2 regions of the Mucilaginibacter daejeonensis genome follow, and region 2 is predicted to be linked to the other one. Evidence: riboswitches for the same ligand, from Rfam matches in the RefSeq annotation. Region 2 holds a riboswitch; the other holds the start of a gene.
The links. A riboswitch is a leader RNA that binds a small molecule or an ion and turns the genes downstream of it on or off. The one in region 2 is predicted to bind fluoride.
Positions count from the first base shown of each region.

Region 1: it holds a riboswitch for fluoride, as region 2 does, so the genes downstream of both, LLH06_RS05110 (voltage-gated chloride channel family protein) here and eno (phosphopyruvate hydratase) in region 2, are expected to answer to the same signal.

Region 1 covers NZ_CP086068.1:1,175,989-1,179,410, reverse strand. Annotated here, with positions in the region: gene LLH06_RS05115 (VIT domain-containing protein) at 1-819, shown strand, start outside; gene LLH06_RS05110 (voltage-gated chloride channel family protein) at 851-2,164, opposite strand; fluoride riboswitch at 2,192-2,258, opposite strand; gene LLH06_RS05105 (AhpC/TSA family protein) at 2,359-3,422, opposite strand, start outside.
Region 2 covers NZ_CP086068.1:3,025,199-3,028,620, reverse strand. Annotated here, with positions in the region: gene LLH06_RS12820 (voltage-gated chloride channel family protein) at 1-421, opposite strand, end outside; gene eno (phosphopyruvate hydratase) at 436-1,713, opposite strand; fluoride riboswitch at 1,890-1,955, opposite strand; gene LLH06_RS12810 (P-loop NTPase fold protein) at 2,113-3,051, opposite strand; gene LLH06_RS12805 (patatin-like phospholipase family protein) at 3,174-3,422, opposite strand, start outside.

The DNA.
Region 1 (3,422 bases), 1.8 Mb from region 2:
AAGGGCACTAACGGTGATCCTGTATTCTACTTCGATATGGCCGATGTATTTATTAAAACAGGCGACCGTGAACTGGGACTGCGCATTCTCAGCAACCTTGCCGAGTTGGACCTGGGCAGCTACGAGCTATACAAAATGCTTGGATACAAACTGAAAGAGCTTAAGGATCATCAGGGTGCTTTGTATGCCTTCAAAAAAGTGGCCGACCTACGCCCCATGGACCCCCAGAGCTACCGCGACTATGGCCTGGCATTAGAGGATGCGGGACAGCATCAACAAGCATTGGACGTGCTTTACGATGCCTTGACCAGGTTTTACACTGAGGATGCCGACAGCATGTATGACGGTATACAGGAAGTGCTCCTGTTCGAGATCGATCGCCTGATCAGTGCACATAAAGGCCAGCTGAACCTTAGCCAGATCGACCGCAAACTCATCAGGAACATGCCGGTAGATGCGCGCATAGTGATGAACTGGAACAAGAACAACACGGACATCGACCTTTGGGTCACTGACCCTAATGGGGAGAAATGCTATTATTCCCATCGTCAAACTGCTGCAGGTGGCCGCATCTCTGATGATATGACCAGCGGCTTCGGTCCGGAACAGTTTGTGCTGAAGAAGGCGACCAAAGGCACGTACAAGATCGAGATCGATTATTACGGTGATACGCAGGTCACCCTTTCGGGACCGACCACGGTGATGGCTGAATTATATACCCACTATGGCACTGCGCAAGAGAAGAAAGAGATCATTGTGCTTCAAATGAAAAAGGACGCCAAAGGAGGCGTATACATTGGCGACCTGGATATCAAATAAGTACCGGAGTGTTATCGTCTTCGCAGAACGATCACCACAAACCCTTACCTAAAGAGCCCTCCCCCTTGGGGAGGGTTTGGGTGAGTCGTCGTTGTGAACTGTAAATACCCACATCGCCGCTGAAATAAAAAGCAGTGAAGCAAGCTACGGCAAAAAGCAAGGCGTACTCACTGCCAAAAAGTTCGATACCCATTAAAGTGCAGGCCAGTGGTGTGTTGGTCGCTCCTGCAAATACAGCAATGAAGCCAAGTGCGGCAAACAGACTGACAGGTGCGTTGAGGATACCGGCCAGCGTATTGCCCAGCGTAGCACCGATGTAGAACAATGGCGTCACCTCCCCTCCTTTGAAACCGGTACCTAAAGTAATGGCAGTATAGATCAGCTTCCATAACCAACTGAAAAAATGTGCGCCGCCCTGCTCAAAGGCCGAAACGATGGTGACCGCGCCTGGATACTCGGCATCGACACCTAAGCTCAAATAGTCAGGGCGGCCTATGATCAGCGTTAGCAAAATAATGGTCACACCACCGGCTACCGGGATCAGCCAAGGTGTTTTAATGAAGGCAGTGGTAAACCTTTTAACCCCATGCACACATTGGGCAAATGTGTAGGCAGCCAGTCCGAACAGTGCCGACGCTAATACCACTTTGCACAGCAACCATAGGTTGACCGGGATGTGATGCCCATAGATCAACTGATCGGTGGTGGTGAAGTTGATATGGTAATGCGTATGCTGAACGCCCCAGGCAGCCACAGTGGCATCGCCGATGAGGGCGGCCATCAGGCAGGGCAACAAAGCATTGTATTGTATGCGTCCTATGGTAAGCACTTCCATAGCGAACACGGCACCTGCCAGCGGTGTACCAAATACTGCTCCAAAGCCTGCGGCTATCCCGGCGGTAAGTACTACACGTGTATTGGCCTCGTTCAGTTTGAAAAGGCTACCGATCCAATTGGCTAAACTCCCGCCTATTTGCACCGCGGTGCCTTCGCGACCTGCCGACCCACCGAATAGGTGCGTGATCACTGTGGTGATCAAGATCAGCGGGGCCATGCGTTTAGGTATGCCTGCACCGGGTCGATGTATCTCGTCGATGATGAGGTTATTGCCTTTTTCGGCCGAGGCGCCGTACCAGCGGTATAGGAAATGAATGACCACACCAGCAAGTGGCAGCAGGTATAGTAGCCAGGGATGTGCAAACCGGTAATGGATGGCCCAGCCCAGCAATGCCAGAAACAACGCTACTGCACTGCCTACCGCGATCGCCACCGGGATGATCACCATCGTCCAGCGCAGGAGGTAAAAAAGGATAGAAAATTTTTGAGTAGTGAAGTTCTTGAACATGAGCCTGCAATTTAATAAATGAATATTTATCGGGCAGGCGTCATCAGCTTTTTACAGCGGTTCAATTAGGCGGAACACCATCGCCTTTGCGTACATAAAGGTAAGAAAAAGCTTTTATTCAAATAAAAAGCGACCTCTGAGATGCATCCTATTCAGAGATCGCTTCGTTTCTCGCGATGACGGCAGTATACTATCTACTCGCTCTTTTTAGCGGCATGACCGGCAAAGATCTCGATCAACTTATTCTCCAGGTCGGCACCACGTAAGTTCTTGGCCACGATCTTGCCGTTCGGGTCGATCAAGAAGTTCTGCGGGATGCTTTGCACAAAGTACAGTGCTGCGGCCTCGTTGTTCCAGAATTTAAGGTCTGACACATGGGTCCAGGTCAGTCCATCATCTTTGATCGCTTTTAACCAGTCATCCTTGCCGGTCTGGCGGTCGAGGGACACCCCTAAAATGGTGAACTTTTTATCCTTGTACTTATTGTACACCCTTACCACGTTCGGGTTCTCCTGGCGGCAAGGGCCGCACCATGATGCCCAAAAATCGATCAGCACGTAATTGTCTTTACGAAATTTAGATAAGGTGACCGGTTTACCTTCCGTATCATTCATGGTGAAATCTGGAGCTACCGAACCGATCGCCGTAGCTTTTAAGACAGCGAACGAAGCTTTAAGTTGCGAACCTGCCGGTGAGTTCTTCAATTCGTCTGACAGGCCATTATAAAGTGGCTCGATCACGTTCACATCGGCCGAAGGACCGCCCATAGAGCTCAGCGCCATCAGGCTCAAATAGCTGTAAGGGTGCGATACGATGAACTCCTTGATCAGCGCCTCACGTTTGGTTTGCAGAACCTTGAACCGATCTTGCATGGTATTTTGGTATACCGGCGAACGCTGCTGTTCTGGTGAGGCCGACCTTATTTCGGCATACAACTTTTCTGACTGTGCATAAAGCGGCGCGATCATAGCCGTGATCTCTTCATTATCCTCGTTGATCTTGGAGCCCGATATCTTGGCTTGTGAGACCGAATCGGTACCGGTGATGAAGATATTGCCTTTTTCTAAATACAGATTCAATACATCATCTGTCCTTTTAAAGCCCGTAAAGCCGGTACCCCGGTGGTCAATGATCATCATAGCGCTGGTAGGTGTCGCAATCTGCCCTTTAAAGGTAAAAGCACCATCGTGCAAAGCGGTAGAATCTACCTTACGGCTATTGCCTGACTGGTAAACCAAATAAGCCTTTAAAGGCTGTT
Region 2 (3,422 bases):
CGGATAGTCTGTACCACTTTCCGAATAAATGGGCAATGCTTCCGCCGATCTGTACCGCGGTACCTTCACGACCGGCAGAACCACCGAACAAGTGTGTCAATACCGTGGTCAATAGAATGATCGGTGACATTTGCGGTGGCACGCCCCCGCCTGGTTCATGTATCTCATCCATGATCAGGTTATTGCCTTTTTCAGAAGATCTGCCGACCGAGCGATAGATCAAGTGGATCAGTACCCCGGCCAGCGGGAGCAAAAATAGAAGCCAGGGATGATGGAACCGGTAAATGATGGCCAGGTCCAGTATCCATAGAAACAAGGCGACCATACTTCCGATAGCGACAGCTACCGGAAGTATAAGCAAGCTCCACCTGATCAGTTCTTTAACGATCCGGTAGCGCTCCGAGGTGATAAGGGCTTTCATATCCTGATCTGCTGCTACCGTTTAAAAGTTTCGATCCCTGCAAAACGGGCCTTGCTACCCAGTTCCTGTTCAATGCGTAAAAGCTGATTAAATTTGGAGACCCGCTCCGAGCGGCAGCCACTTCCCGTTTTAATATGCCCGGCATTGGTGGCTACCACCAGGTCAGCGATGGTCGTGTCCTCGGTTTCACCGCTTCGGTGGGAGATGAAACAATGGTAGCCGTTCTGCTGCGCCAATGCTACAGCTTGTAAGGTCTCTGATACCGTGCCTATCTGATTAAGCTTGATCAATACGCTGTTCCCGATACCACGATCGATGCCTTCCTGAATGATCGAAGGGTTCGTGCAAAAGATATCGTCGCCGACCAATTCCACTTCGCTGCCCAGCTGATCGGTCATGATCTTCCAGCCATCCCAGTCATTTTCGCCCAAACCGTCTTCTAAAAGCACGATAGGATAGGTTCGGATCCATTTTGCCCATAGATCGACCATCTCTTCCGAAGTATAACGCTGCTGGTCACTTTTGTACATTTTGTAATGACCATTATCCCACATTTCACTGGTAGCCGGGTCCAGGCAAACAGAGATATCCTCGCCGGGTTTGTATCCGGCTTTCTGAATAGCTTGCAGGATCACTTCGATGGCCTCTTCATTAGAGCGGAGGTTGGGCGCAAAACCACCTTCATCGCCCACACCGGTATAATAGCCTTTGTCAGATAATAGCTTTTTTAATGTATGGAATACCTCTTCTCCCATGCGGATACTTTCTTTAAAGTTCGGCGCATGGTGCGGGGCGATCATGAATTCCTGAAAATCCAGGTTATTGTCCGCATGCCGACCACCGTTGATCACGTTCATGCATGGGACCGGCATCACATAGGTATCGCGCTCGATAAGCTGACGGTAAAGGGGAATCTTTTTGGATACAGCGTTGACCCGCGCAAAGGCGATCGAAGCGGCCAGAATGGCGTTAGCGCCTAACCGAGCCTTATTAGGTGTTCCGTCCAGGTCGATCAGCATTTTGTCAAAGGCTGCCTGATCCGCAAACGCAGAGCCGATAACCGTGCGCTTAACTTCCTGATTGATTCCAGCTACTGCTTTTTCAACGCCCTTGCCCTGATAGCGGCTTTTGTCGCCGTCGCGTAGTTCCACCGCTTCTTTCTCACCAGTGCTGGCACCCGATGGTGAGATTCCCCTTGCTGTGAATCCATCTTCTAGAGTGATCTCCGCTTCAACGGTCGGATTACCTCTTGAATCCAAAACTTCCCTAGCCATAATGTTCTTGATGTTCATTTTATGTTGTTTTTAAAAGTTTAAATCGTATGGATAAAACCATGAACTATTGCCGGAACAATGAGCAGGGAGGTGACCTGATTAGATGCGAGACGGGATAGAAAGGGATCTAAGTACCGCTGATCATTCACCTACAATAATGTTCACGACAAGACCTGCAAGGTTTCATCTATGCTTTAATTGTAGGCGTCATCAGCACGAGGCGGTTATTTTGAACGGAAGACACCATTTCCGTTTAGATCGTAACAAATAACAAACCATTTGTTTTTAAAAAAATGATCGTTTTTATTTTGCGCCTAAGTAACGCGGTATCCCACTGCCGGTAACCAATCGATTTGAATTTGACAGGGATATAATCATAGGCTTAGAAATATAGCATCCCCCTTTTTTCACGGAATATTATCGCATGATATAAAAAGAGGGGGCATCCTCAAACAGGTGATCGTTAAAAATGGTCATTGGAGAGTTGTCTAATAATTGGTTGATTCGTTCAAAGTCGTCAGTATAGGTCTTTTTGGTGAACAAACTACCGGCCAAGCCAGCTTCCCTGATAAATTTATTAAAAGAAGAATCTGTCCGGCTCAGTTTACGCGAATAATCAACGATTAGGTTAGCAATACGAGGATTGAGTTCATACAATTTAGCTGACAACTGGTCAAAGAAATCTCGCTGGATGTTCGCGGCACCTTCTGAGCTCCATGGATTGTAATCCAGTACCTCTGTTTTAGCCGGGTCAAGGTGGATTTTGATTAGGTTGATAAAGGAAGTCTTGCCACTGCCATACTCACCGAGTATGCCGATGGCAAAGGACCTACAATTGGAAGTAACGCTGACCCGGCGGGCAATTTCTGCTACGACGGACGAACGTTGAAATGTATCCTGATTATCAGATTCTATGGCGCGTTCTTCAATGAAGCTTTCCGGCTGCGGCTCATGACTTGCGCCTGCTCGCGGTTTGAAAAGATGAATAATAACAGGGGCGGTCAATGCCGCCGCAACGAAGTCCCAATTTTTTAACCAGTGGAAAAGAGTGGAAGGTTGAAAATGCCAATAGTCATCACTGCGCATAAGAGCATAAAATAGCATCGTAAGCAAAGCAACAATCGTGTTGAATTTTCGGCTGCCGTAATGGTAAAGCCAGGCGGCAATGCTTGCGCAAAGAATGATCAGCACAATCTCATGGAATGTTGTATTGTCATAACGTGATACGAGATGCTTAACCAAGAGTGTATCGAGTATGCTGTAGACCGGCTGGCGGAAAAACAAAAAGAAAGCAAGGCAGCAGAAAAGCCACAGGGCAAAGGGATAATTCTTTTTAAACGCTAACTTTGGTTTCATTGGCTGCTGGTGTCAAGGTAGTGCAAATATATGCGGCTCAACTTCATTTTTTCGCCACGGTGTTTGAACAACTTGCAATAACTTCACATTGTCATTGAAAATGGATAAAACTCACAAACTCGTTAGCTGTTACTTGTTGCTGTCAACAAAGATGGACAATACAAGCGAACCTGTAGTTCGGTCAAGTTAGCCGCGTGAATGATCATGTCTTTAACTAATTGCGGTTTGATGCGGGTTAGATTGGTACCGATCCGGCGTATCGTTTGTAGCCGTTCGGGCGTAAGCGAATGAGCATTGATCTCTGCAAACTGGCAGCGTTTTTCCAAATGCTGGATAATATCTGACTTATATAGTTTTGGCGTATCTAACCA